4 regions of the Streptomyces sp. NPDC049970 genome follow, and region 1 is predicted to be linked to each of the others. Evidence: riboswitches for the same ligand, from Rfam matches in the RefSeq annotation. Region 1 holds a riboswitch; each other region holds the start of a gene.

What was found. A riboswitch is a leader RNA that binds a small molecule or an ion and turns the genes downstream of it on or off. The one in region 1 is predicted to bind cyclic di-AMP.
Region 2: it holds a riboswitch for cyclic di-AMP, as region 1 does, so the genes downstream of both, AB0I83_RS23380 (M23 family metallopeptidase) here and AB0I83_RS28905 (M23 family metallopeptidase) in region 1, are expected to answer to the same signal.
Region 3: it holds a riboswitch for cyclic di-AMP, as region 1 does, so the genes downstream of both, AB0I83_RS18465 (LysM peptidoglycan-binding domain-containing protein) here and AB0I83_RS28905 (M23 family metallopeptidase) in region 1, are expected to answer to the same signal.
Region 4: it holds a riboswitch for cyclic di-AMP, as region 1 does, so the genes downstream of both, AB0I83_RS20685 (transglycosylase family protein) here and AB0I83_RS28905 (M23 family metallopeptidase) in region 1, are expected to answer to the same signal.

Annotation. Positions count from the first base shown of each region.
Region 1 covers NZ_JBFALP010000024.1:48,884-55,824, forward strand. Annotated here, with positions in the region: gene AB0I83_RS28890 (DNA topoisomerase IV subunit A) at 1-76, opposite strand, end outside; gene AB0I83_RS28895 (pitrilysin family protein) at 323-1,675, shown strand; gene AB0I83_RS28900 (pitrilysin family protein) at 1,702-3,084, shown strand; cyclic di-AMP (ydaO/yuaA leader) riboswitch at 3,276-3,447, shown strand; gene AB0I83_RS28905 (M23 family metallopeptidase) at 3,460-4,248, shown strand; gene AB0I83_RS28910 (GntR family transcriptional regulator) at 4,470-5,168, shown strand; gene AB0I83_RS28915 (HPr family phosphocarrier protein) at 5,341-5,622, opposite strand; gene AB0I83_RS28920 (GNAT family N-acetyltransferase) at 5,786-6,941, shown strand, end outside.
Region 2 covers NZ_JBFALP010000015.1:15,574-22,514, reverse strand. Annotated here, with positions in the region: gene AB0I83_RS23400 (FAD-binding oxidoreductase) at 1-386, opposite strand, end outside; tRNA gene AB0I83_RS23395 (tRNA-Met) at 807-880, shown strand; gene AB0I83_RS23390 (MerR family transcriptional regulator) at 995-1,741, shown strand; gene AB0I83_RS23385 (PP2C family protein-serine/threonine phosphatase) at 1,878-3,038, shown strand; cyclic di-AMP (ydaO/yuaA leader) riboswitch at 3,272-3,424, shown strand; gene AB0I83_RS23380 (M23 family metallopeptidase) at 3,436-4,470, shown strand; gene AB0I83_RS23375 (PrsW family intramembrane metalloprotease) at 4,686-6,149, opposite strand; gene trmB (tRNA (guanosine(46)-N7)-methyltransferase TrmB) at 6,221-6,941, opposite strand, start outside.
Region 3 covers NZ_JBFALP010000009.1:134,598-141,538, forward strand. Annotated here, with positions in the region: gene AB0I83_RS18445 (ATP-binding protein) at 1-499, opposite strand, end outside; gene AB0I83_RS18450 (MBL fold metallo-hydrolase) at 581-1,573, opposite strand; gene AB0I83_RS18455 (SIS domain-containing protein) at 1,979-2,875, shown strand; gene AB0I83_RS18460 (hypothetical protein) at 2,945-3,568, opposite strand; gene AB0I83_RS18465 (LysM peptidoglycan-binding domain-containing protein) at 3,809-4,657, opposite strand; cyclic di-AMP (ydaO/yuaA leader) riboswitch at 4,662-4,847, opposite strand; gene AB0I83_RS18470 (hypothetical protein) at 5,204-5,434, shown strand; gene AB0I83_RS18475 (ferredoxin) at 5,715-5,906, opposite strand; gene AB0I83_RS18480 (cytochrome P450) at 5,947-6,941, opposite strand, start outside.
Region 4 covers NZ_JBFALP010000011.1:146,583-153,523, reverse strand. Annotated here, with positions in the region: gene AB0I83_RS20705 (Ppx/GppA phosphatase family protein) at 1-270, opposite strand, end outside; gene AB0I83_RS20700 (DUF501 domain-containing protein) at 366-908, opposite strand; gene AB0I83_RS20695 (septum formation initiator family protein) at 1,009-1,479, opposite strand; gene eno (phosphopyruvate hydratase) at 1,574-2,860, opposite strand; gene AB0I83_RS20685 (transglycosylase family protein) at 3,187-3,882, opposite strand; cyclic di-AMP (ydaO/yuaA leader) riboswitch at 3,883-4,021, opposite strand; gene AB0I83_RS20680 (transglycosylase family protein) at 4,343-5,296, opposite strand; gene AB0I83_RS20675 (cytochrome P450) at 5,402-6,697, opposite strand; gene AB0I83_RS20670 (nucleoside triphosphate pyrophosphohydrolase) at 6,694-6,941, opposite strand, start outside.

The DNA.
Region 1 (6,941 bases):
CGTCGACGACGTCGATGTCGAGGATCTTCTCCTCGAAGTCGTCCGGCGGCGGGGTTTTCGTGCTGCGGCGGGCCATCGCGGCTGCGACTCCTTCACAGATTCTGTCGGGCAACCTCAGGTTCTGACGCCGACCATTGTGGACCGCCGTACCGACAACGCCGACCTCGACCCGTCCGAAGAGGTGTCCAGGGCCCCCACGGACCCCCTTCCCACGGCAGAATCCAGGACAACACCCACCAGGCGGGAACTTCGCCAGGTGCCCTTGCGCTTGCTTACAGTGGCAGGTCCGGCAGGAAATCCTGCACCGATCGAAGGGACGTACATGCCCATGGGTCACACGGCCACAGCCCAGGCCGGTTCCGGCGGCTTGACGGCGACCGAGCACCGTCTGGCCAACGGCCTGCGCGTGGTGCTCTCCGAGGACCATCTGACCCCGGTAGCCGCGGTCTGCCTCTGGTACGACGTCGGCTCCCGCCACGAGGTCGCGGGACGCACCGGCCTCGCCCACCTCTTCGAGCACCTGATGTTCCAGGGCTCGGGCCAGGTCAAGGGGAACGGGCACTTCGAGCTGGTCCAGGGGGCCGGCGGCTCTCTCAACGGCACCACCAGTTTCGAACGCACCAACTACTTCGAGACGATGCCCACGCACCAGCTGGAGCTGGCCCTGTGGCTCGAGGCCGACCGGATGGGCTCGCTGCTCGCCGCGCTCGACGAGGAGTCCATGGAGAACCAGCGGGACGTGGTGAAGAACGAGCGCCGCCAGCGCTACGACAACGTCCCGTACGGCACGGCGTTCGAGAGGCTCACCGCGCTCGCCTACCCGGAGGGGCACCCGTACCACCACACGCCCATCGGCTCGATGGCCGATCTCGACGCGGCGACGCTGGAGGACGCGCAGGCGTTCTTCCGCACGTACTACGCGCCGAACAACGCCGTGCTCTCCGTGGTCGGGGACATCGACCCGGAGCAGACGCTCGCCTGGATCGAGAAGTACTTCGGCTCCATCCCCTCGCACGAGGGCAAGCAGCCGCCGCGCGACGGCACACTGCCCGGCGTCATCGGCGAACAGCTGCGTGAGGTGGTCGAGGAGGAGGTGCCCGCGCGGGCACTGATGGCCGCGTACCGGCTGCCGCACGACGGCACCCGGGAGTGCGACGCCGCGGACCTCGCGCTGACCGTGCTCGGCGGCGGTGAGTCGTCCCGGCTGCACAACCGCCTGGTCCGCCGCGACCGCACGGCCGTGGCCGCGGGATTCGGGCTGCTCCGGCTCTCCGGCGCTCCGTCGCTGGGCTGGCTGGACGTCAAGACGTCCGGTGGCGTCGAGGTCCCGCAGATCGAGACGGCGGTCGACGAGGAGTTGGCCCGCTTCGCCGAGGAGGGTCCCACCCCGGAGGAGATGGAACGCGCGCAGGCGCAGTTGGAGCGCGAGTGGCTGGACCGGCTCGGCACGGTCTCCGGCCGGGCCGACGAACTCTGCCGGTACGCCGTCCTGTTCGGTGACCCGCAGCTCGCGCTGACCGCGGTGGGCCGCGTGCTGGACGTGACCGCCGACGAGGTCAAGGCCGCCGCCCGTGCCCACCTGCGGCCCGACAACCGTGCGGTCCTGGTCTACGAGCCGGTCGAACCGGCCGAGGAGACGGACGGCAACGACGCGCACGAGGGGGCGGACAAGTGACCGACGCCGCCGTGACTGGAGTAGCGATGGAGTACCACCCGCAGCCGACCGCCGGCGAGGCCAGGCCCTGGGCCTTCCCCGCGCCCGAACGCGGAGCCCTGCCGAACGGCCTGACCGTGCTGCGCTGTCACCGCCCGGGCCAGCAGGTCGTGGCCGTGGAGATCTTCCTCGACGCGCCGCTGGACGCCGAGCCGGAGGGCCTCGACGGGGTGGCGACGATCATGGCGCGCGCACTGTCCGAGGGCACGGACAAGCACTCGGCCGAGGAGTTCGCCGCCGAGCTGGAGCGCTGCGGGGCCACGCTGGACGCCCACGCCGACCACCCGGGGCTCCGCGTCTCCCTGGAGGTCCCGGTCTCCCGGCTGACCAAGGCGCTCGGCCTCGTCGCGGAGGCGCTGCGGGCCCCCGCCTTCGCGGAGAGCGAGATCGAGCGGCTGGTGGGCAACCGGCTCGACGAGATCCCCCACGAGCAGGCCAACCCGGCCAGGCGGGCCGCCAAGCAGCTCTCCAAGGAGCTGTTCCCCGCCACGGCCCGGATGTCCCGTCCGCGTCAGGGCACCGAGGAGACCGTACGGCGGATCGACGCCGCCGCCGTGCGCGCCTTCTACGACGCCCACGTCCGTCCGTCCACCGCGACCGCGGTGATCGTCGGCGACCTCACGGACGTCGATCTCGACGCGCTGCTGGCCGACACCGTCGGTGACTGGTCGGGCAACTCCGCCCAGGCGCGACCGGTGCCCCCGATCACCGCGGACGACAGGGGCCGTGTGATCGTCGTGGACCGCCCGGGAGCCGTGCAGACACAGCTCCTGATCGGTCGGATCGGCGCGGACCGGCACGACAGCGTGTGGCCCGCCCAGGTCCTCGGCACCTACTGCCTGGGGGGCACCCTCACCTCCCGGCTGGACCGGGTGCTGCGCGAGGAGAAGGGCTACACCTACGGCGTCAGGGCCTTCGGGCAGGTGCTGCGCTCGACGGCCCCCGGCTCGGCCTCCGGTGCGACGGGCGCCGCGATGCTGGCCATCAGCGGCTCCGTGGACACGGAGTCCACCGGCCCCGCGCTCGACGACCTGTGGAAGGTTCTGCGCACCCTGGCGGCCGAAGGGCTCACCGACGCCGAGCGCGAGACCGCCGTGCAGAACCTCGTGGGCGTGGCCCCGCTGAAGTACGAGACGGCGGCCTCCGTCGCGGGGACCCTGGCCGATCAGGTGGAGCAGCACCTCCCGGACGACTACCAGGCCGAGCTGTACGCCCGCCTGGCCGGGACGGGCACGGTGGAGGCCACCGCCGCTGTGGTCAACGCGTTCCCCGTCGACCGTCTGGTCACGGTGCTCGTGGGGGACGCCTCGCAGATCGCGGAGCCCGTCAGGGCGCTGGGCATCGGCGAGGTGTCGGTCGTCAGCGGCTGACGGAACGGCACATTCGGGACCTCGGCGGGCATGTCCGCCGAGGTCTGGCCTTTTGTCCGCTTTATTAAGCTAAGTAGCTTTTCATCCTGTGGGATGTGCGACAAAAGGCCCTTTCCGTTTGGTGGCGGCGACAGAGCCGTCCTAGCGTCTCCCCGGCTGTCCGTCGGAACCGAGCCGTGACCCGCGGCGCCGGACAGCCATCGCCGAGTCCCCGTCAGGCGCGAGCCTGGGGAGCCGGGGACCCACGAAGTCCCTGGGGTGAATCGGATTCCTGCCGTCTCGCACGAGACGGGCAGGGGCCCGTAGGAGACCTTCCTGCTCCGAACCCGTCAGCTAACCCGGTAGGCGAGAAGGAAGGAAAGGACCAACCCCTCCATGGCGTTCATCCGTGCCACCGGGAAGCACCGTGCCCCGAACCGCCTGACGCGCAGGAGCGTCCGGGTCGCCGGCATCGCTGCCCTGGCCACCACCGGTGTCATCGGCGCCACGGCTTCCCCGGCCCTCGCCGCGGACGCCGAAGCGGCGAGCGGCACCGGCCTCACCCAGGCCGTCGCCCTCGACACCACCCTCGCCGCCCAGATCCAGGCCCAGGCGAAGATCCAGCAGCACCAGGCCGACGTCGCCGCGAAGGCCGCCGCCGAAGCGAAGGCCGAGGCCGAGGCGAAGGCGGAGGCCAAGCGCAAGGCCCAGGCCCGCGCCAAGGAGGTCCGCGAGGAGAAGGCGCGCGCGGCACGCGCCGCCGAGCGTGCCCGGCTCAACTCCTTCCACCTCCCGGTCGCCGGTTCGCACGTCACCACCGGCTACCGGTCCGGCGGCGCGCTCTGGTCGTCCGGCTCGCACTCCGGCGTCGACTTCCAGGCCGCGTCCGGCACCTCCGTCGTCGCGGTCGGCGCCGGCACGGTCGTCGAGGCCGGCTGGGGCGGCGCGTACGGCAACAACATCGTGCTCAGGATGAAGGACGGCTCGTACACGCAGTACGGCCACCTCTCCTCGATCGGCGTCTCGGTCGGCCAGAGCGTCGACTCGGGCCAGCAGATCGGCGTCTCCGGCTCGACCGGCAACTCCACCGGACCGCACCTGCACTTCGAGGCCCGGACGACCCCCGAGTACGGCTCGGACATGGACCCGGTCGCCTACCTCCGCGCCCACGGCGTCCAGGTCTGACGCACCCGCCTCGCACGCTCCGACGAAGGCCCCGGCACCGTGCCGGGGCCTTCGCGGTGCCACGGGAGGGCGAAGGCCCGAAGTCCGCGCGCAACTGTTCGTCGGCCAAAAGATATCCATGGATTCCACCCCGCCATCGGAAATTCCGGCCGATTGCAATAGAGTCACAGAACAGGCGTCGATCGGCCGCGTTTCGCGGTGATCAAGACGGAGGTTCGGACATGCGCATTCCCGCGCATTCGGTATGCACGGCAATCCGTGACGACATCGTCTCCGGTGTCTTCGAACGCGGCAGCCGCCTCACCGAAGAGGTGCTCGCGCGTCGGTACGGCGTCTCCCGCGTCCCGGTGCGCGAGGCGCTGCGCACCCTGGAGTCCGAGGGGTTCGTCGTCACCCGCCGGCACGCCGGTGCCTGCGTCGCCGAGCCCACCGAGCAGGAGGCCGCCGACCTCCTGGAGATGCGGATGCTGCTGGAGCCGCTGGGCGCCGCGCGTGCGGCCCAGCGCCGCACCGACGCGCACCTCAAGGTTCTCCGTGGCCTGGTCAGGCTGGGGCAGGAGCGGGTGCGCCGCAGTGAGGGGGAGGACCTCCGGTCACTGGGCGGCTGGTTCCACGAGACGCTGGCCCAGGCCTCCGGCAGCCCCGCTCTGATCGCGCTGCTCACACAGCTGCGGCACAAGATCGCCTGGATGTACGCCGTCGAGCAGCCGGCCAGGCCCGCGGACTCCTGGGCCGAGCACGGTGCCCTCGTGGACGCCGTGGCGCGCGGGGACGCGGAACGCGCCAGGCTGCTCGCCGCCCAGCACGCCGAGCGGGCCGCCGCCGCGCACCGGCTGCGCCGCGCGGACCGGCAGGCGGCCGGCGGGGCCCGGGTGAGGACTTCGCAACACCCCGTAAACATCGCGGGAGCCCGCCATTAACAATTACGCCGTATACAAAGAAGGCATTCTTGGTGGGGTCTTTCTTTTTGCTGCCCTGATCCGGATTACCGTCGAGCTTTGATCTCTCCGGTCCTGGAAATGGAGAAGTCGCGGCTCCCGGTGGGGGCCGCGACTTCGCCGCAGAGGGAATTCCGGTTCTGAGCGACCGGGGTCAGACGGTCTCCGGGAGCTCGTCGAGCCCCTCGGCGACCAGCTTCGCCAGGCGGTCCAGAGCGGTCTCGGCGTCGTCCGCCTCGGACGCGAGGACGATCTCCTCGCCGCCCTGGGCGCCCAGGCCGAGCACCGCGAGCATCGAGGCGGCGTTCACGGGGTTGCCGTCCGCCTTGGCGATGGTCACGGGGACGCCGGAGGCCGTGGCGGCACGGACGAAGATGGAAGCGGGGCGGGCGTGCAGGCCCTCGGCCCAACCGACGTTGACGCGGCGCTCAGCCATGGTTCTGCCCTTCACGTGTCAATAAGTTGTCTAGACCAGTCTCTCATGTGGTGCGCACTGCTGTGCCCGTCCTCCGGCCCGTCGTTCCGCCGCCGGCCGGCTCACTCAGCGTGCCCCCGCGGGCAACCCGCCGCTACCCGTGCGGCGGTCGTAGGCTTTGCCCATGGAGCCCATGCCCGCGCAGAGTCCGCATCACGCGTACCCCGACCACTGGGAGGCGGACGTGGTGCTCCGGGACGGTGGCACCGCACGCGTCAGGCCCATCACCACGGACGACGCCGAGCGGTTGGTGAGCTTCTACGAGCAGGTCTCCGACGAGTCGAAGTACTACCGCTTCTTCGCCCCCTACCCGCGGCTGTCCGCGCGCGACGTGCACCGCTTCACCCATCACGACTACGTCGACCGGGTGGGACTGGCCGTGACGATCGGCGGCGAGTTCATCGCCACCGTCCGCTACGACCGGATCGACGACCGGGGCAGGCCGGCCTCGGCCCCCGCGGACGAGGCCGAGGTCGCCTTCCTCGTCCAGGACGCCCACCAGGGGCGTGGCGTGGCGTCGGCGCTCCTCGAACACATCGCGGCGGTGGCCCGGGAGCGCGGTATCCGCCGCTTCGCAGCCGAGGTGCTGCCCGCCAACAACAAGATGATCAAAGTCTTCCGGGACGCCGGGTTCACCCAGCACCGCAGCTTCGAGGACGGTTCCGTCCATCTCACCCTCGACCTGGAACCCACGGCCGAGTCCCTCGCCGTCCAGCGCGCCCGCGAACAGAGGGCCGAGGCGCGCTCCGTGCAGCGCCTGCTGGCCCCCGGCTCGGTCGCCGTCGTCGGCGTCGGCCGCACGCCCGGCGGGGTGGGCCGCACCGTCCTGCGCAATCTCCTCGGCTCGGGCTTCACCGGACGCACGTACGCGGTGAACACGTCCTTCGTCGCCGGGCAGGGCGCGGTCGACGGGGTCCCCGCGCACCGCTCCGTGGGCGAGATCGGCGAGCCTGTCGACCTCGCGGTCCTCGCCGTCCCCGCCGACCGGGTGCCCGAGGCCGTCGCCGACTGCGGAGAGCACGGGGTCCAAGGGCTCGTCGTCCTCTCCGCCGGCTACGCCGAGCGCGGGGCCGAAGGCCGGGAGCGGCAGCGCGAACTGGTCCGCCAGGCACGGTCGTACGGCATGCGGATCATCGGGCCGAACGCGTTCGGCATCATCAACACCTCCGACGCGGTCCGCCTCAACGCCTCACTCGCCCCCGAGTCGCCCGAAGCCGGGCGCATCGGGCTCTTCACCCAGTCCGGCGCCATCGGGATCGCGCTGCTGTCCGGGCTCCACC
Region 2 (6,941 bases), on a different contig from region 1:
CCCGCCGGTGTGGCCAGGCCGAACGCGTGCGTCGCGTGGTCGAGCTCGCCGAGGGTCGCGCCGGCGTCCGCCTGGGCGGTCTGGGTCGCCGGGTCGACGCGTACGCCGTCCATCGGGGACAGGTCGATCGTGACGGCCCCGTCGGCGACACCCAGGCCGGGGCCGCTGTGGCCGCCGCCGCGCACGGCGAACTCCAGACCGTGCTCACGGACGAAGTCGACAGCGGCCATGACGTCCGCCGTGTCGTGGCAGCGCACCACGGCCGATGGCCTTCTGTCGATCATGGCGTTGTAGACCGAGCGTGCCTGTTCGTACCCCGGGTCGTCCGGGCCGATGACCGGGCCGCGCAGGGCGGTCCTCATCGTCTCGAGTGTGGTGCCGTCCATGGCCGTCTCCTCGCGAGCGCGCGCCCGGCCTCCCCTGGCTCCATCTCGGCGGGTGAGGCTGCTTGCGGGCCGACGCCGGCACCTGAGAATGCCGCGCAGACGGGACCGAACACCGAATGTCGTGTCCTCCAAGCGTCCCGCCGCTCCGGGGCGCCCGCAATCGCGGAGGGCGGCGTCGGGGCCCGACTCGGAGGTCCTGTGCGGTGAGGAGACGGCCGGGAGGTCCTGCGGGAAGCGGGATCGGGCGGTCCGGCGGTCTTTGCGGATGAGGCGTCGCGCAGGCCGACTGCCCAGGTTTCGGGGTGTGTTGACGCGTCCTTCCCGTCGGCGGGCATTCCTGCCGTGCGGGGAATGGGGGGAGCGGTGGCCGCAGGTGGTCGGAGCACCGCCCCGGATGGCGTAGAGTTGCAATCACAACGACGCGGGGTGGAGCAGCTCGGTAGCTCGCTGGGCTCATAACCCAGAGGTCGCAGGTTCAAATCCTGTCCCCGCTACTGAAAGACCGAGGCCCGGATCCTTACAAGGATCCGGGCCTCGGTCGTGTGCCGGAGTCGACCTCCGTGGCCGGGCTTGACCTTGACGCTACGTAAAGATCTAGCGTTTCCGGCATGGAGTGGTCCATCCAGGAAATCGCCCGTAGAGCGGGCACCACCAGCCGGACGCTCCGGCACTACGGAGATCTCGGTCTCCTCGTGCCGAGCCGCACGGGTGCCAACGGCTACCGCTACTACGACCAGGACGCGCTGGTCAGGCTCCAGCGCATCCTCCTGTTGCGGGGGCTCGGCCTCTCACTGCCCGCGATCAAGGACGTGCTGGAGGGGCAGCGGGACACCTCCGTGGCGCTCCGGGCCCATCTGCGCCTGCTGGAGCAGGAGCGCGAGCGCATCGGCCGGCAGATCGCGTCGGTGCGGACCACTCTCCACAGGACCGAGGAAGGGGAAGGGCTCATGGCCGAGGAAGTGTTCGACGGCTTCGACCACACGGTGCACGAGCAGGAGGTGACCGAGCGCTGGGGCCAGGAGGCGTACGAGCGCAGCGACCGGTGGTGGCGCGGGCTGAGCCCGGACGGGCGCGCGGGCTTCCAGGGCGCGCACGACGCCATCGCCCGGGACTACGGCGAGGCGAGGGCGGCCGGCCTGGAGCCGGGGGGCGACGAGGTGCAGGACATCGCGCGCCGCCACTGCGAGTGGCTGTCGGCGACCGCCGAGGTCACTCGTTCGTATGTGACGGGCATCGGTGAGATGTACGTCGCCGATCCCCGCTTCGGGAAGAACTACGATCGCCACGGGGACGGAACCGCCGTCTTCGTACGGGATGCACTGACGACGTACGCGCGGCGCCGGCTCTCCGACTGACCATCGGGGGACACGGGGCTCCGGTGCGCTCCTCCCACAGGCCGACGACGGGTCGCCGCACGGCGCGGCTCCGTCAGGCCGGGGTGGAGCGCTGTACCGTCCGCAGCCGTGGGCGGAGCGGGCAGGGAGTGCACAGGTGGGGAAGCGGGACGTACGAGGGCGAGGTCGAGCCGAGGGGAACGCGCGCGCCCGGAGGCTCGTGCGCCTGCTGCCCACCCTCATGATCGCCGTCGGAGTGGTCTTCGACCTCGCGACCCCGACCGCGGTGTCCGCCGTTCCGCTCTTCGCCGCGGCCCCGCTGATCGCGGCCCCCTTCTTCTCGTTGGCCGCCACCATCCGCACAGGGGTGGCCGCGACCCTCGTGGTCCTCGTCATCCGGGTCTCCGACGGCGTGCTCGCCAAGGTCGTGCCGATCACCGACCTGCTGACCCTGATCACCGTCGCCGCGCTCTCCCTCGTCATCAACCGCGTCGTGTGGCGCGGCAACGAACAACTGGCCTCGGCGCGGGTCATCGCGGAGACTGCGATGCGCGCGGTGCTCCCGGTACCCGAGGACCGGATCGGCGGGCTGCTGGTCGCGGCGCGGTACGAGGCGGCGCAGGCGGACGAGTTCGTCGGCGGAGACCTGTTCGCCGTCGCGGACACGCCCTTCGGGGTGCGGCTGGTCGTCGGGGACGTACGGGGCAAGGGGCTGGACGCCGTGGCGGCGGTGGCCGTCGTGATCGGGGCGTTCCGTGAGGCCGCCGAGCAGGAGCGGTCGCTGGAGGGAGTGGTCCAGCGGCTGGAGAGGGCGCTCGCCCGGGAGAGCTCGCGGCGTGGCGGGCTCGACTCGATGGAGGGGTTCGTGACCGCCGTGCTCGCCGAGATCCCGGTGGGTTCGGACATGCTGAGGGTGATCAACCGCGGCCACCCCGAGCCGATCGTGCTCCACGCGGACGGTGCGCTGGACGTGCTGACGCCGACCGAGCCCGCGTTGCCGCTCGGTATGGGCCTCGACGCCTGGCCGGACCGTTCGGACGAGTGGGCTCTGCCGTCCGGGGCGACGTTCCTGGCGTTCACCGACGGGCTTTCGGAGGCCCGGGACGCGAGGGGGGTCTTCTACGACCCGGCGGCCCGGCTGCGCGGCCGGCTCTTCCCGGGACCCGAGGAACTGCTCTCCGCGCTCACCGACGACGTACGGCTGCACACGGGCGGCCGGTCGACGGACGACCTCGCGCTCCTCGCGGTGGGGCGGCCGGCGCGGGGGCAGCCCGCACGGCGGAGGACGGTGAAGATCGTGGGGCGGGATCGTGAATGACCGTCCACGACCGTCCGTGGTCGAAGGGTGCCGCTGCGCATAACATTTGACGCAACGTCAGAAAATGTTATGGAGCTGATGGGCGCTCAACTCGTCCGGTTGGGGTTGATTGGTCCCTGAAAGTCCAGGCCCGAGTCGTGAAAGATCTGTGGGAACAGCTTGGAATCGGACCCGAGTGTCTATTAACGTTCGATAACGCAGCGCGGTTGTCCCAGTCGTCGCCAGAGGCGGCACCGTGCGCAGCGCTTAATCCCGCAAGGGAACCGGGGAACCATTTACTTGGGGTGAATCAGACACCTGAGTCCTGTGAGGGACGAAGGCGTCCGTAGGAGACCTTCCTGCTCCGAACCCGTCAGCTAACCCGGTAGGCGAGAAGGAAGGAAAGGAGCGCGCCCACGTGGCGTCAAATCAGCCTGCCCCCGAGGCTCCGGCACCCTTCAGGACCGGCGGTCCCGGTGAGGACGGCAGGACGTGGGAGGAATGGAACCCCACCGAGGACTCCCTCCGCCCCGTACGCGGTAGGCATCGCGTAGCCAAGCAGCGTGGCCTCGCCCGCAGCTCCACGGTCCTCGGCGTCGGTGTCATCGCGGCCGTCGGTGCGGGCGGCATGGCCTCCGCGCAGAGCAAGCCGCCGGTCTCCATCTCTCTTCCCGATTCCATCGCGGACAACCTTCCCGATGCCAAGTCCCTGCCCGGCGTGGGCTCGTTCATGTCCGCCGACCAGGCCAAGGACGCGGTCACCGGGGCCTCCCCGCTCACCACCGCCGGCATCACGGCCGCCGAGGCCGAGTCGGGCACCACGGACGCCGGCGAGGCGCTGCGCGCCCGCATCCTCCAGCAGGCCGAGCAGCAGCAGGCCGGGGCCGAGGCCGAGGTCAGGGCCGCGGAGGAGAAGGCGGCGGCCGAGGAGGCCGCGGCCCAGGCGGCGAAGCAGCAGAGCGCCGCCGAGGCGAAGGCCGCCGCGAAGAAGAAGGCGGCCGAAGAGGCGGCGGAGAAGAAGGCCGAGGCCGAGCGCCTCGCCAAGCTCGCCGCCAGCTACGCCATTCCGACCTCGTCGTACACCATCACCTCGACCTTCGGCCAGTCCGGCTCGATGTGGTCCTCCGGCCACCACACCGGGCTGGACTTCGCCGCTCCGACCGGCACTCCGGTCAAGGCCGTGCACAGCGGTACCGTCAAGTCGGCCGGCTGGTCCGGTTCGTACGGATACCGCACGGTGCTGGAGCTCGACGACGGCACCGAGGTCTGGTACTGCCACCAGTCCTCGATGGACGTCACCGCCGGCCAGAAGGTCAGCACCGGTGACACCATCGGCCGCGTCGGCGCCACCGGCAACGTGACCGGCCCGCACCTGCACCTGGAGATCCACACCGCGGACGGCTCGGGCATCGACCCGATGGGCTGGCTGCGCGGCAAGGGCCTCTCGGTCTGAGCGCCCGCGCCGGCACACGGCGCACCGAAACCCCGGCGGCCCTGGCGCACAACCCCCCGACGTCAGGGCCGCCGGCCTGTCCGGACGGCTGCCCGCGCCGGTGGCGGACCTCGGACCGACCGGGGAGCAGCGGGCCGAGCCGACCGCCGTATCGGCCTGTGGTCCGGGCCCCGACGGTTCCCGTCCGAGGCCCGGCCCCGGCGGGAGGGGAGAGCTCAGGACGGCGGTGCCTGTGTGGGCGGAGCGGATCGGCTGCCGTCCTCCAGGTAGGGGTTGTAGCCGCCGTAGTGGCGGTGCGGTGCGGGGATCCGCTGCGGAGCGGGCCCGCCGTAGGTCTGCCGGCGTGGGAACTGCGGTTGCGGCCCGTGAGCGCGCATCCGGCCCGTGGTGCGTGCCGCGAACGTCAGGGCGGGACCCGCGACCTCCCGGCGCTGCCAGAGGTGGTGCAGCAACTCCTGCTCCCGGAGGGCGAAGTCGGCGTCCGCGCCGTCGTGGCGGGCCCGCCGGCGCAGCATGGCCAGGGACGTCGCGAACGACTCGTACTCCGCGACCGCCCGTGCGGCGGCCCTGCCCCGTGCGCGGTCCGGGCCCCCGCTGTGCCAGTGCCTGGCCATGTCGCGGGCCACGCCCCGCGCCCGCATCGAAGCCAGGGCGAACGGCTCGGCGGGGGTGAGCCAGCCTGCCGCCGCGTACACCGGCAGCTCCGTGGAGAGCGTCCGGAGCTCCCGCTGCCGTGACCAGACGGCCAGCCAGGTCACCAGGCCGAAGCACGGCACCATGAACGCCCCGTACACCGCGTAGAAGCCGTACGGGCCGAAGGACGACGAGCCGTTCCACAGGGCGTGCATGCCCATGGCGAGGGCGAGTCCCAGCAGCGGCAGCACGACCCGGCGCACCCGGTGGCGCGCACCGCCCAGCGCGGCGATCCCGAAGCCGATGCCGGAGAGCACCGTGAACAGGGGATGCGCGAAGGGGGACATGACCACGCGAACGAAGAACGTCCCGGCCGTCAGGGACGCGAGGCCCGTGGTCCCCAACTCCTGGTCCTCGCCGAAAGCCTGCCCCAGGTAGAGGATGTTCTCGGTGAAGGCGAAGCCGGTCGCGGTGAATCCGGCGACCACGATGCCGTCGACGACACCGCCGAACTGCCGTCTGCGGAAGAGGAAGATCAGTAGAACGGCCGCCCCCTTCGCGCACTCCTCGACGACCGGGGCGATCACCGTGGCGCCGAGGGTGTCGGCGCTCGCCGGGTCCGCGGTGGCCGTCGCTATCCAGCGGGTCGCGAAGGAGTTGGCGATGATCGCGACGAGCGCGGCGGCGCACGCCCCCCAGGCGAAGGCGAACAGCAGGTTCCGCCACGGCCCGGGCTCGACCCGGTCGAGCCACCGGAACGCCGCCATCAGCAGCGGCACGGGCAGCACGGCCAGGCCAAGACCCACCAGGAAGCCCTCGGTGCCGGTCTGTTCACGCACCAGGGCCAGGATCACCAGCCCGCAGAGCGCGAGCACGCTGATCACCGCGCCGGCGCGGAAGGCCTTGCTGCGCCAGACCATGCCGACGCGGCGCGGCCGGTAACGCCACTGGCCACGCTCCGGGACGGCACGCAGGTACTCGTCGAGCCGCTGCTCCTCGAGTACCGGGACGGCCGGCTGCTGGTGCTGCACGAACCCCTCGGACACCTGATGACCCTAACGAGGGGGACCGACAGCCCGCCACGGTGCGGTGGCCGGTGACAACCGTCGGCGGCTGATCAGCGACGGGTGAACAGCACGTCGCGCACCACGTGTCCCTTGTCCAGGCCCTGCCCCTCGAAGCGGGTCAGTGGCCTGAAACCGGGCCGGGGCGCGTATCCGCCGTCGTCCTGCGTGTTCTCGTACAGGGGGTGCGCCGTCAGCACTTCCAGCATCTGCTCGGCGTACGGCTCCCAGTCCGTCGCGCAGTGCAGGACCGCGCCCGGCTTCAGGCGTTCCGCCACGAGGTCGAGGAACTCCGGCTGGATCAGGCGCCGCTTGTGGTGCCGCTTCTTGGGCCAGGGGTCGGGGAAGTACACCCGGAGCCCGTCCAGCGCCGCGGGCTCGAGCATCTCGCGGAGCAGGATGATCGCGTCGCCGTTGGCGACCCGGACGTTGGACACCCCCGCCCGGTCGGCGAGCCCGAGCAGATTGCCCTGTCCCGGGGTGTGCACGTCGACGGCCAGGATTCCGGTGCCGGGGTCGTCGGCGGCCATCTGCGCCGTGGCCTCGCCCATGCCGAAGCCGATCTCCAGGACCACCGGGAGTCCGTCGAACAGGGTGGGGAGATCGAGGACACGGAGGCCGTCGATGTCCAGGCCCCACTCGGGCCACAGGCGCTTCAGGGCGTCCTCCTGGCCGGGGGTCACCCTGCTGCGGCGCGGCTGGAAGCTCCGGATCCTGCGCTCGTGGTGCGAACCGGCGGGGTCGGCCGCGGGACCGCCGGGGAACCGGGGCTCC
Region 3 (6,941 bases), on a different contig from region 1:
CCTGGGTGCGGCGCAGCGCGAGTTCGTTGCGGAAGTCGAGCTGCAGGATCCGCGGGTCGTCGTACTCGTGCTGGAGCTCCTGCAACAGGGACTGCGACTGGTTGAGCAGTGACTGGATCTTGGCGGAGGTGCCCCGCATGGCGGACCGTGCGGCCGCGTCGACGCGCACGCGTTCCTCCAGGATCGCCGTACGCGTGGCCCGTACGGCCTCGGTCAGCAGCCGGGCCGCGTCCCCCTCGATCCCGGCGGCCTCCCTGAGTCCGGGAACGGGTGCGGTCCGGTGGGACAGTGCGACGGCCGCGGCGGGTATCCGCTTCTCGGCGAGCTGGCGTATCTCCTCGGTGAGCGCGAGGGTGCGCCCCTCGGCCGCCCGGGCCTGACGCTCGGTCAGCTCGGCGTGCGCCGAGGCTCCGTAGGCGTCCCGCCTGGCCTGTTGCATCCGTACGACGGACCAGACGGCCGCCGCGACGGCGATCAGGGCCACGATCCATCCCACCACGGGGTCACCGCGTTTCTGTTGTCGGGAGCCGCCCGCACCCCGCGCGGCGGCGGGGCGTGCGGCTGTCGTTCCGGCCGGCCTTCACACCGGCTCCCCGGTACGGGCCGCGTCGGTCTCCCGGGCCACCGCGGCCACTTCGGACATCACCTGGAGGACGCCGGGCGTCTCGGATCCGTCCAGGGCGCGGTACTCGCTCCCGATCGTCACCACCAGGCGCTCAGGCAGGCCGAGTGCCGGGTACCGGCCCTCGGCGATCACCCGGCGGGCGGCCTCGATCGCGGGCACACCGGCCTCGTGGTGGGTGTGGGCCCGTTCCCGCACGTACGCGAGGTAGCCGATGTGCTCGCGCACCCCGGCGGGGTCGAGCACCGGTCCGTGGCCCGGCACGATCACCTCGGCGCCGGTGGCCAGGACCTGTTCGCAGGCGTCGATGACGTTGCTCAGAGGGCCCGCCCAGTGCACCGGGTGGTCCCCGGGCCGCCGCGCGGTGGAGGAGAAGATGATGTCGCCGCTGAACACCGCGCCCTGTACGGGCAGGTGGACGATGAGGTCGCCTGCGGTGTGTGCGGGCGGCAGGGACGACACCTGGACCGGATAGTCCCCCAGGGTCAGTTCGAGCTCACCGGTGAAGTAGGTCGTCGGCATCACCTGCTCGGTCGCCGACCAGTCGAAGACTCCGAAGTGGCGGCCGAGGTAGGCCCCGAGAGCGGTCGCGGGATCGCTTCCGGTCACGAGGGCGTGCTGTTGCTGCGGGGTGGGGTCGTAGTGGATGTGTTCCCTGGCCTCCCGGGTCGCGATGATCTCCGCGTCCGGAAGTACGCCCGCGCCCCAGAAGTGGTCCCCGTTTGCATGGGTGACGATCACACGGTCGACGCTCACACCGTCGGGCAGTCGCTTCCGGCTCTCCACCAGGAACTGTCCGGCGAGCACCGGGTCGTAGGGCGTGTCGATCCACAGCGCGCCGCGCGGGGACACCAGGAGGCCGCAGTTGGCCAGACCCCAGCCCCGCTTGGGCGGCAGCCAGGCGTACAGGCCCCTGCCGAGGTCAACGACGTCACCACCCGTGATCGACATGGGGCGATTATGCCGACCTCGATCCGGTCGCGCGTTCGAACTCGGCCAACCCGTAGGACCCGTGACGCGAAATCGACCCTGCTGTCGGCCACTCGCGGCCATTCGGTGACCGTCCGGGGTCACCACTGATCGATCAGGCAGAGCATTTTCCATCAGATGTCCGGCATATCACCGCGCCGGATCGGGCCGCACGGTCGCTACCCAGAAGGGGACGGCAGAACCGGATTGCGCCGACTACCCACCGAGCATGGCCGAAAACCGCTGTACCACGCATCACCCGAGCTGGATTCCCTTGCTTGTTTTTGCTCATTTGGCACATGTAACATGCAGAATCGAGCAAACGGGCGTTGATCCGGCCCTTCTCACCCCATCAGGCGCGACCACCAGCGGAAGCGGAGTGCGGACATGTCCCATGTCGAGACCGAGACAGCCGGCCAGCCGGAGTGCTGGCGCCGCGCCGCGGAGGTCGCCGCGGACCGGGCGGCGGACCTGCCCGCCACCGGCGAGCGCATCGCCGTCGTCGGCTGCGGTACGTCGTACTACATGGCGCAGGCGTACGCCGCGCTGCGCGAGGAATCCGGCCAGGGCGAGTCGGACGCGTACGCCGCCTCCGAGTTCCCCTTCGGCCGGACGTACGACCGGGTCGTGGCCCTGACCCGGTCCGGGACCACGACGGAGGTCCTGGGACTGCTGTCCCGGCTGCGGGACAGCACCACCCGGACCGTCGCGGTGACGGCCGACCCGATGACACCGGTCATGGACGCCGCCGACGAGGTGGTCGTCCTCGACTTCGCCGACGAGCGCTCTGTGGTGCAGACCCGGTTCGCGACCACCGCGCTGACCCTGTTCCGCGCCCATCTCGGGCTGCACACCGACCGGGCCGTGCGGGACGCGGAGACCGCCCTCGCCGATCCGCTGCCCGAAGGACTGCTGGAGAGCACGCAGTTCAGCTTCCTCGGGCGCGGCTGGACGGTCGGGATCGCCAACGAGGCGGCGCTCAAGATGAAGGAGGCGTCCCTGTCCTGGACGGAGTCGTATCCGGCGATGGAGTACCGCCACGGCCCCATCAGCATCGCCACGGCCGGAACCGCGACATGGATGTTCGGCGCCGCTCCGGAGGGGCTGGCGGAACAGGTGCGGGCGACCGGAGCGCGCTGGGTGGAGAGCGGCCTGGACCCGCTGGCCGATCTGGTCAGGGTGCAGCGCCTGGCGATCGCCCGGGCAGCGGTGCGCGGTCTCGACCCCGACCTGCCGCGTCACCTGACCAGGTCGGTGGTGCTCGACGGCACGGCAGGAGCCTGATCCCGCGTCACGGCATGCTGCGCGCCGGGCTCGCACTGAGCCCGGCGCGCAGCTGTGAACCGGCCTCGGTCAGGCCTCCTCGAAGTGGGCGTCCAGTGCCGCGTCGAGTTCCGCCGTCCACTCCTTGAGGCGGCCACGGGCCTCGGCCTCGACCTCCGCGTTGAACCACCGGCGGCTCGACAGGTGGACCGTCACGGTGAACCGACGTCCGAAGCGGCCGGTCCTGACCTCGACCGCACCGATCTCGGCCCAGTCGAACTCCGCCTCCTGGTCGTCCAGCCGGAAGCGGACACCGTCCGCGTCCACCCTGATCGATCCACGCCGGTCGCTGACCTCGAATACGGGGCCGTCGGCCGCGGCCTTCTCGGCCGGGTCCGCATCGGCGACGTCACCGGCCGGCTCCGCGACGTCTTCGGCAGCCTCCGCGACCGTGGCGTCGGGCGCGACCGGATCAGCGGCGGTGACGGCCGGGGCGACCGGCTCGGCACCCTCCACCGCGTCGACGGCCGCCTCGGGCTCGACCGCGCCCTTGGTGAGCGCATCCGGCTCCCCGACGTCCTCCGGGGCCGCCTCGACCGCTTCCGCATCCGCCTCCGTCCGCGCGGGGGCAGGGGCCGTCAGGCCTGGGATGTACGCCGGGTCTGTCCCCGCGGCGAACTCGGGCTGAGTGTTCGAATCTATGCGCTGCTCCACGGCGGGCAGTATGGACGACGAACCTGTACGAGACCAGTCACCCGGGCCACGACCGGCCTGTCGCGGGGACCGAGTCGGCCGGAACACCGCGGGGCCGTCGGCCGTCGGTCCCTCGCGCACGTGACCGGACGCGGACATGAAGGAAGGGTGGTGCGGGTTCCGCCGAACCCGCACCACCCTCTGTTCCTGCCCCTCCGTCACACGCCGTGCGCGGCAGGAGGGTCACACGCCACCGGAGGCTCAGTAGGCCCCGAAGACGTTGTCGATCGAGCCGTACCGGTCGGCGGCGTAGTTGCACGCGGCCGTGATGTTGGCGACCGGGTCGTAGCTGTCCGTCGACGTGCCGGACACGTGGTACGCCTGGAAGGTCGGGTCGATGACCTGCAGCAGCCCCTTGGACGGGATGCCCGCGGCGGCGTTCGAGTCCCAGTTGTTGATGGCCTGCGGGTTGCCCCCGGACTCACGGATGATGTTGCGGTGGATCCCGTCGTAGCTGCCGGGGATGCCGTGCTCGGCCATGACGGCCAGCGACTCCTTGATCCAGCCGTCGAGGTCGTTCGTGTACGACGTCGACTCGGCGGCCGGAGCCGCCTCGACGGCCGGGGTGCTCTGCGCGGCGAGCTCGGTGCGCTCCGAACGGTCCGCACGGTCGGACGCCCTGGATTCGGTCTCGGACGCCTTGCCGGCCTTCGCAGCCTTGTCAGCCGGCTTCTTCTCGGCCTTGCCACCGACGGTCAGCTTCAGACCGGGGTGAATCAGGTCGGGGTTTTCACCGACAGCCTTCTTGTTGCCTTCGTACAGGGCCTTCCAGCCGCCGTCGACGGAATGCTCGCGTGCGATCTTGGCGAGAGTGTCACCCACGGCAACCGAATAGCTGCTGGACTTGGCGTCCTTCGCGGCAATTCCCTTGGCGGACAGGGCAGTCGACGTCGTCACCTTTTCAGCGGCAACAGGCTGGGCCGGAGCGGCGAAGGCACCGGCCGCACCGATCACGGGAAGCGCGAGAGCGACTCCACCCGTGGTCACGGCTATGACGCCGCGCTTCAGCGAACTGGTCCTGGAACGACGGACATTGGTAAATCCGGGCATGCTGAATTCCTCTCCGTCGCCTACGAAGTGAGCTGTCGGGTTCGAGCTGGAGATGCCCGGCCGCATGACAATGCGACTTAACCCCGAGCCGCCCCGGAAACCGGATCGGCGCTTACCTGGGTCCCCCGCTCCTGCCGTACGAGAAGTGGTCGGGTCACCGGACGGCGGCAGGATTAGGCGTTCCATCCGGAGTGATGGTGACCGTAGGCGAGGAATAGCGAAAGGAACAAGCCCGAAATCGTGATCACAATTCACGCACAAGATCAATTCTTCGGAATTCCTGTAATCCACCCCACACCCCGCAACCCGATCCTCTTGGCGCACAAGGGAACCGGGCGCCGCGCCCACCCGTCCGGGGTGCGGGAGGTGACCCTGACCACAGAGTCCGATACGGGCGTTTCGCTCCTTACCGAAGGGGCTCAGGTCACACGAAATGGCCTTTTATGGATTACGGGATCAATCCCAGAAAAGACATTAAATCGGGCATAAGGCTCACGAGTGGTTCATCCGGGCGTAAGGCGAGTGTCGCCGTGGAACCGGTCCCTCATGACCGACAGCCCCTACGTCTCGAACCCGCGGATCACCGTGCTGCCCGTTCAGCCCGGCGACCCGCCCTTCCGCGTCGTGGAGATCGACGGAGAAGTGATCGGAACGGCGACCGCCATGACCGACGTACTCCTCGCCGCGGCGGCGGCGGGGGTCCCGGTCCACGACCTGGACGACCCCGCCTCCGTGCGGTGGGTGGGCGGCGGCAAGCTGAGTTGGCGGCCGCGCTGACGGCGGTCCGGGGTGTAGCCGCGCACTCCGGACCGCCCCTGCCCGGCTCTCGGAGCCCGGCTCTCGGAGCCCGGCTCTCGGAGCCCGGCTCTCGGAGCCCGGCTCTCGGAGCCCGGCTCTCCGGGCCCACCCCGGCGCGCCGGGATGGGCGGGCGCGCCACGCCGTGTCACCCGGCGGCACCGGCCGAACCGGGCCCTCGTTGCGCGGCCCCCGGCACCGCGGGGCCCGGCCGGCCAGGTGCCGGGGGCCGGCCGGGCGGACCAGGACCGGAGGCGGCTGTCAGTCCTGGACGAGGATGGCGAGTGCCGGGCAGACCGCCGCGGCCTGATGCACGTCGTCGGCGCGGGCGGACGACGGCGCGGGATCGAGCAGTACGGCGATGCCGTCGTCGTCCTGGTCGAACACGTCGCCCGCGGCGACCACGCACTGTCCCGACGCCACGCACTTGTCCTGGTCGAGGGTCACTTTCATGAGCGCTCCTTCTTCGGTGGGGCAGGTGTGCGGGTGGAGGTCACCAGGCCACGGGCAGTGCGTGGACGCCGTAGACGGCCCCGTCGTGCTTGAACGACACCTCGTCGAGCCGGGCGTCCAGCCGCAGGGTGGGGATGCGCCGGTAGAGCGTGCTGTAGACGACCTGGAGCTCCATCCGGGCCAGCGGCTGGCCGAGGCACTGGTGCACACCGAACCCGAAGGCCACATGGCGTCGGGCGTCGCGCCCGAGGTCGAGGCGGTCGGGGTCGGCGAAGACATCGGGATCACGGTTGCCGATGTCGTTGGGCACGATGACGCCCTCTCCGGCCCTGATGACCTCGCCGCCGATCGCGATGTCCTCCAGGGCGACCCGACGGCGCCCACCGTGGGTGATGTTGAGGTAGCGCAGCAGTTCCTCCACCGCGCCGGCGACCGCCTTCGGATCGTCGGTGTCGCGCAGCAGGTCGAGCTGGTCGGGGTGCTCGAGCAGGGCGAGGGTGCCGAGGGCGATCATGTTCGCGGTGGTCTCGTGTCCGGCGATAAGCAGGAGGACACCCATCTCGGCTGCTTCCCGGCGGGAGAGTTCACCGGCTCCGACCCGGGTACCGAGCCCGGACAGCAGATCGTCGACGGGCCGGGCGATCTTGTCCTCCATCAGCTCGTCCAGATACCCGATCAGGTTGTCGAGGGCCGCTGCGCGGTCGTCCGCGGCCGAGACGCGGCTGATCAGAACCCCGCTGTTCCGCTGGAAGAAGTCATGGTCGCCGTAGGGCACTCCGAGGAGTTCGCAGATCACCAGCGAGGGAACCGGGAGGGCGAACGCCTGGACGAGGTCGGCGTGCGGGGGGCCGCCGAGCATGTCATCGATCAGTCCGTCGACGATCCGCTGGACTGCGGGGCGCATCGCCTCGACGCGCCTGATCGTGAAGGGCGCCGTCACCATCCGCCTCTGCCGGGCGTGTTCGGGGTCGTCCATGAGGATGAAACTGAACGTCGAGCCCCTCTGGGGTGCCGGGCTGGGGTAGCCCGACCGGG
Region 4 (6,941 bases), on a different contig from region 1:
GTTCTCCGCGTCCCGGGACGCGGACGTGGCGACGAACCGGATCCGCTCCGCGCCGAGCTCCTTGATCACGGTGGCGTACTCGCGGCACGCGTCGAAGGTGCGCTCCAGCGCTTCGGGGGCCAGCCGCCCGGTGCGGTCGACTCCCTGGCCGAGCCGGACGATCCGCATCCGGCGGTCCAGCTCGGTGAACTCCCCTGCGGCGGGGTCCACATCGGCGACGAGCAGACGGATGGAGTTGGTACCGCAGTCGATGGCGGCAACGCGGGTCATGGGGCTCCTGTGGTTGTTCGGGTACCGCGGAGGGTTGCGGTCCGGGCCGGGCCGAACAGGACGGACCACACCCGGTCCGGACGGCAGACCCCGGGTCAGGACGCTTCGGGTCCGGCTCCGGAGCCGCACGGCGTGACGCAGGGGCCCTTCGCCCACCACTCCGGCAGCATCGCGATCGCCTCGTCGCCCAGCGGGTTCACCCCGGGGCCGGCGGCCAGCGAGTGGCCGACCAGGACGTGCAGGCACTTCACGCGGTCCGGCATGCCGCCCGCGCTGGGAAAGCCCTCCAGGACCTCGATGGCGTCGCGCCGGGCGAGGTAGTCCTCGTGCGCCGCGCGGTAGGCGGCCGCAAGTTCCGGGTCCGCCGCCAGACGCTCGGTCATCTCCCGCATGACGCCGTTGGCCTCCAGCGTGCCGATCGCGGAGGCGGCGCGCGGGCAGGTCAGGTAGTACGTCGTCGGGAACGGCGTGCCGTCCTCCAGACGGGGCTGGGTCTCGACCACGTCCGGGTTGCCGCACGGGCAGCGGTGCGCGATGGCGCGCAGACCGCGCGGCGGGCGGCCGAGCTGGAGCTCGAACGCGGCGATGTCCGCAGCGTCGGGCGTGGTGGATTCTGTCTGCGGAGGGGGCGTGTCCATGCCTGCCTTGAATGTCATCGGTCGGACGGTATGTATCGGTGCGGGGACGCGGGGCGGTACGGGGCGCGGTGCGCGCGCCCGGAGCCGCGCGGGGACGGGATCATTCGCGGTCGGCGCTGTCGACGCCGTCCCAGAGGTTCGAGTGCCAGGGCCGCCCGGTCGCCCCCGGGTCACCGCGGCGCACCTCGGCCGCGTCCGGGTCGACCACCGTGTAGCCGGTCTCACCGGGCACCACGTAGTGGAGGTGCTCGCGGGCCAGACGACGGATGTACGCGTCGTCCCTGAGCCGCGCCTTCTCGTCGCGCAGCTCCTCGGTCCGCTGGTGCGCCTCCCGCGACAGCCTCTCCTGGTCGGCGATCTGGTCGCGCTGGGAGATGTACTGCCGCATGGGATACGCGAGCGCCACCACCAGGGAGCAGACGATCAGCGCCAGGAACGCGGCACGCCCGGTGAGCCGCGAGCGGCGGGCCTGGCGGCGGTTCTGGGACCGGTAGACGCGGGCCGCCGTCTGCTCACCGAGCACGCGCAGCCTGGTCGTGGTGGAGAACCGGTCGCGGTCCTTCCCGGCCATGTCTCACACCTCCCCGTCACGCACGTCCGTCCCCGCACACGGTACGGGACCGGATGCGGGGACGGACGGAGGCTGGTGCTCCGGACTCGGGCTGTCAGCCCTCGAAGCGGAACCGCGGGAACGCCGAGCGGCCGGCGTACACCGCGGCGTCGTCGAGGATCTCCTCGATGCGCAGCAGCTGGTTGTACTTGGCGACACGGTCCGAGCGGGCCGGGGCGCCGGTCTTGATCTGACCGCAGTTCACGGCGACGGCGAGGTCGGCGATGGTGACGTCCTCGGTCTCACCGGAGCGGTGGGACATCATGCACTTGAAGCCGTTGCGCTGGGCCAGCTCCACGGCGTCCAGGGTCTCGGTCAGCGAACCGATCTGGTTGACCTTGACGAGCAGGGCGTTGGCCGAGCCCTCCTCGATGCCGCGGGCGAGGCGCTCCGGGTTGGTCACGAACAGGTCGTCACCGACGATCTGCACCTTGGAGCCCAGCTTGTCGGTGATGACCTTCCAGCCGGCCCAGTCGTCCTCGTACAGCGGGTCCTCGATGGAGACCAGCGGGTACGCGGAGACGAGCTCCTCGTAGTACTCGGTCATCTCGGCGGCCGAGCGGGACTCGCCCTCGAACTCGTAGACGCCGTCCTTGTAGAACTCGGACGCGGCGACGTCGAGCGCGAGCGCGATGTCGCGGCCCGGGACGTAGCCGGCCTCCTTGACGGCCTCGAGGATCAGGTCGAGGGCGGCGCGGTTGGACTCGAGGTTCGGGGCGAAGCCGCCCTCGTCGCCGAGACCGGTGGACAGGCCCTTGGTCTTCAGGACCTTCTTCAGCGTGTGGTAGATCTCCGCGCCCCAGCGAAGGCCCTCGGAGAAGGACTCGGCGCCGATCGGCGCGATCATGAACTCCTGGATGTCCACGTTGGAGTCGGCGTGCGAGCCGCCGTTCAGGATGTTCATCATCGGAACGGGCAGCAGGTGCGCGTTCGGGCCGCCGAGGTAGCGGAACAGCGGGAGGTCGGAGGCCTCGGACGCGGCGTGCGCCACGGCCAGCGAGACACCGAGGATGGCGTTGGCGCCGAGGGAGCCCTTGTTCTCGGTCGCGTCCAGGTCGAACATCGCCTGGTCGATGAGGCGCTGCTCGGTGGCGTCGTAACCGACGAGCTCCGGGCCGATCTGCTCGATCACGGCGAGGACGGCCTTCTCGACACCCTTGCCGTGGTAGCGGTTGGGGTCACCGTCGCGAAGCTCGATGGCCTCGAACGCACCGGTGGAGGCGCCGGACGGGACGGCAGCACGTCCCGTGCTGCCGTCGTCGAGGCCAACCTCGACCTCGACCGTGGGGTTTCCCCGGGAGTCGAGGATTTCCCTGGCTACGACGACGTCGATGGACGGCACGAGGCATCTCCTTCTGGGATCTGACACTGGTTGTGCAGGGTCACTGTGGCCTTGCGCCACGAGCCTAACCGGCTCGGCGCGCTCAATCGGCCGTCCGCCCGCCCCCTGGGACGAAAAAGGACCCAAGGACCTTCATTACGGGCAAAGCTGCGGAAATCTACTGGCAGGTAACCACAACAGTTGAACACTCGCCCCGGCCCGGCCCCTCGCGGCGACCCGTGGAGGAGCCCCGACGCGGGGTGCCCGGCGCGGCGCCGGCCCGGCGCGCAGGGGGGTGGTGCACGCCGGGCCGGACCGCCGGGGAGGGAGGAGGAAACCCCGGTCCGCTACTTCGTCAGGTGGAGCTGCTGGCCCGGGAAGATCAGGTCGGCGTCGTCGACGATGTCGCCGTTCAGCTTGAACAGCTTCTCCCAGCCGCCCTTGACCTTCTTCGCGTCGGCGATCTTGCTGAGGGTGTCGCCGGCCTTCACCTTGTACTCGCCGTCACCCTTCTCGACCTTCTGGCCGGTCGGGGTGGTGACGGTCTCCTTGGGGGCCGTGCGCTTCTCGCTGCGCGTGGTGGGCTTCTCGGCCTTGCGCTCCGGCGCGGCCTTCGGGGCCGTGTCGCCGTTCTTCGAGGAGCCGGTGTCGACGCCCGGGTCCACACCGTCGTTCGTCAGGCCGCCGGCACCCGCGCACCCCCAGGCGCCCGGGCCCTGCAGGTCGAGGAGCTTCTCGGCGGCGGCGATCTGCTGGTCCTTGCTGGCCAGGTCCGCGCGGGCCGCGTACTGCGTACCGCCGGCGGCGGCCCAGCTGGACTGCGAGAACTGCAGACCGCCGTAGTAGCCGTTGCCGGTGTTGATGGACCAGTTGCCGCCGGACTCGCACTGGGCGACGGCGTCCCAGGTGTCGACGGAGGCGGCGGAAGCGCCGGTCGCGCCCATCAGCGGGACGGCGACGGCCGCACCGGTGACGCCGGCCAGGGTGGCGATACGGACGGCCTTGGACGGGCGGCGGTGCTTGCCCTTGGTGGAAAGCAGCATCGTTCTCCTCACCGACGCCTACGAGGTGAGCTGTCGGGTTCGGGCCTGTGAGTTGCCCGGTCGCCCGCGCTCGCGGACGACTTCACCCCGAGCCGTCCCTCGCCCGTCTTCCGACGGCCGGGTCCGGCACTTACCTGGGTCCCCCGCTCCTGCCTACGGCGCTTTACGCGTCGTTCCCTCCGACCGACGGCAGGATTCGGCGTGACGGTCGAAGGTGCCCGCGGTGCGAGCGGCTCCGACCGTAAACACACGCAACCCCCACATTCAAAGGCGGGCATAACGGTCAATCAGCGCGTAACACAATGACACTCGGGCCCGTTCGCGCAGGTCGGAGCGGATATGGGCGGACAGGACGGACGCGGGCCGCCAGTTCAAGCAAAGAGACCCATGTCTCACTTACGCATAAGTGGACATAGGCCTCTGAACTACCCCCGATTTCGGGGTGTTTTCGCGCTTTTGATCAGTTGGCGGCCAGGGTCTCCGGCTGCGAGTCGCTCGCGTCCGGACCGAGGTCCAGGTCCAGGCTCTGGCCGGGAAGGATCAGGTCGGGGTCGGAGCCGAGCTCCGCCTTGTTCGCCTCGTAGAGCGCGGTCCAGCCGCCCGCGAGCTCCTGCGAGTCCGCGATCGCCCAGAGGTTGTCGCCCTCGCGGACCGTGTACGTCCCCTCGTCCGCGCCCTGGCGCGCCTCGGAGTCACCCCGCGAGGCGTGCCGGCCGGACTCGCGCCCGTCGGTATCCGCCGACCCGCTACCCGCCTCCGGGGCCGGCGTACCGCGGTGCTTTCCGCCCGTCTCCCCGTCGTCACCCTTCGAGGCGCCGGACTTCCCGGTCGCCTGCGGGGACGGCTCGGCGGACGGCGACGCCTCGGTCTCGTCACCCTTGTCGGCGGCTTCGCCTGCCGGAACCTTGTCCGTCTCGTCCTTCGCGTCGGTGCCGTCCGCCTCGTCGGGCGCCTCGGAGGAGGCGGTGTCCGACGGGGCCGTGCTGTCAGACGGCTCGGCGGACGGCTCGCCGCCCGGGTCGATACCCGGCAGCGTCCCGTCGAGCGCCAGCCCGGAGATCACCGCGCAGCTGGGCCACGCCTGCGGACCCTTGTCGTCCAGCACCTTCTCCGCGACGGAGATCTGCTGCGAGCGGCTCGCGAGGTCGGCGCGGGGCGCGTACGTGGTGCCGCCGTAGGCGGACCACGTGTCCTGCGAGAACTGCAGACCGCCGTAGTAGCCGTTACCGAGGTCGGCGCTCCACATGCCACCGCTCTCGCATTCGGCGACCCGGTCCCAGGTCGTGGCCTCTGCGGCCTGCGCACCGCCCGCACCGAGCAGCGGGATGGCGATGGCCGATCCCGTGACGCCCGCGGCGACGACGATGGCGGGTGCCTGACGAGGGCGACGGTGTCTGCCGTTCGCGGAGCCCATGGGATTGCCTTCCGTGTGACTGACATGTGACGGGTGAGTCGAACGGTGAACCTAGCCGTACTCGAACGTGTGTCACAAGTCGATGCAGCGGAGATCACGTGAAAGTCACAGAGTTGACAGAGTGTCACCTTTTGCGGACCGATGCCCGGGATCGAACTCCACCGGAAGCGTGCGCAGTCCACGCATGATGAGCCCGCCCCGCCATCGCAAATCATCAGGTTCCGCGGCGAGCCGCAGGTCGGGAAGGCGCCGCAGCAGCGTCGCCAGGGCCACCCGCCCCTCCAGCCGGGCCAGCGGCGCACCCACGCAGTAGTGGATTCCGTGACCGTAACCGAGGTGCTGGTTGTCACTCCGGGCGAGATCCAGGGTGTCCGCGTCCCGGAACCGCTCCGGGTCCCGGTCCGCGGCGGCCAGCACCACCAGGACGGGGTCCCCCACCGCGACGTCCTGCCCTCCCAGCCGTACGGGTTCGGTGGCGTAACGCCAGGTCGCGAGCTCCACCGGCCCGTCGTAGCGCAGCAGCTCCTCGATGCCCGTGTCGAGCAGTCCGGTGTCCCCCGCGGCCAGCGACCGCTCCAGGAGTTCACGCTGGGCCGGGTGGCGCAGCAGTGCGTAGGTGCCGTTGCCGATCAGGTTCACGGTCGTCTCGAAACCGGCGAAGAGCAGGATGAAAGCCATCGCGGCGGCCTCGTTCTCGCTGAGGTGCTCGCCGTGGTCGCTCGCCCGGATCAGCCCCGAGATCAGGTCGTCGCCGGGACTCTCCCGCTTGCGGTGGATGAGTTCGGCGAGATAGCCGCGCATCTTCTTGACCGACCTGGCCACCCCGCCGCGCGGACCGCCGCCGTGCCGGATCATCATGCCCGCCCAGTCCCGGAAGTCGTCCTGGTCCTCCGGGGGCACCCCCAGCAGGTCGCAGATGGCGTAGATGGGGAGGGGGAAGGCGAAGTCGTGGATCAGGTCGGCCTTGCCCTCCTCGACGAACGAGTCGATGAGGCGGTCGGCCAACTCCTGCACCCGCGGCGCGAACTCGGCGACCCGGCGCGGGGTGAACGCCTTGGACACGAGTCGGCGCAGCCGGGTGTGGTCCGGCGGATCGATGTTGAGCAGATGCGTCATCAGGTCGGCCTTGCGCTCCCCCGGGATGCCCGTCTTCCCCTTGGAGTTCGCCGACCCGGTGTGGTGCGCCGGGTTCTTGGAGAGCCGGGTGTCGGCGAGGGCCTGCCGGGCGTCCGCGTACCTGGTGACCAGCCAGGCCTCGACCCCGCTGGGCAGTGTCGTGCGGTGCACGGGGCTGTGCTCGCGGAGCCAGGCGTAGGCAGGGTACGGGTCGGTGGCGAACTCCCAGGTGAAGAGTTCGGGCGCCGCGTCGGGTGCGCAGGCCGCTTCGGGGCTGTCGTTCACTCCTGGCCGCCGGTCCCGGTGCCGAGCCCCTCGGCCTCCCGGATGACGTCGCGGTAGGCGCGCGCGGCGGCCCGCAGGGCGGCCTCCGGGTCGATGCCGTCCTGTTCGGCCCGCACCGCCAGGGCGAGCAGCCGGTGGCCGACACCTTCGCCCTCGGGGAGTCCGGCGTCGAGGCCCGCCGTACGGACCCTGCTGCCGAGCTTGGCCGCGAGCGCCAGGCCGGGCTGGCCGAGCGGCACCCCGT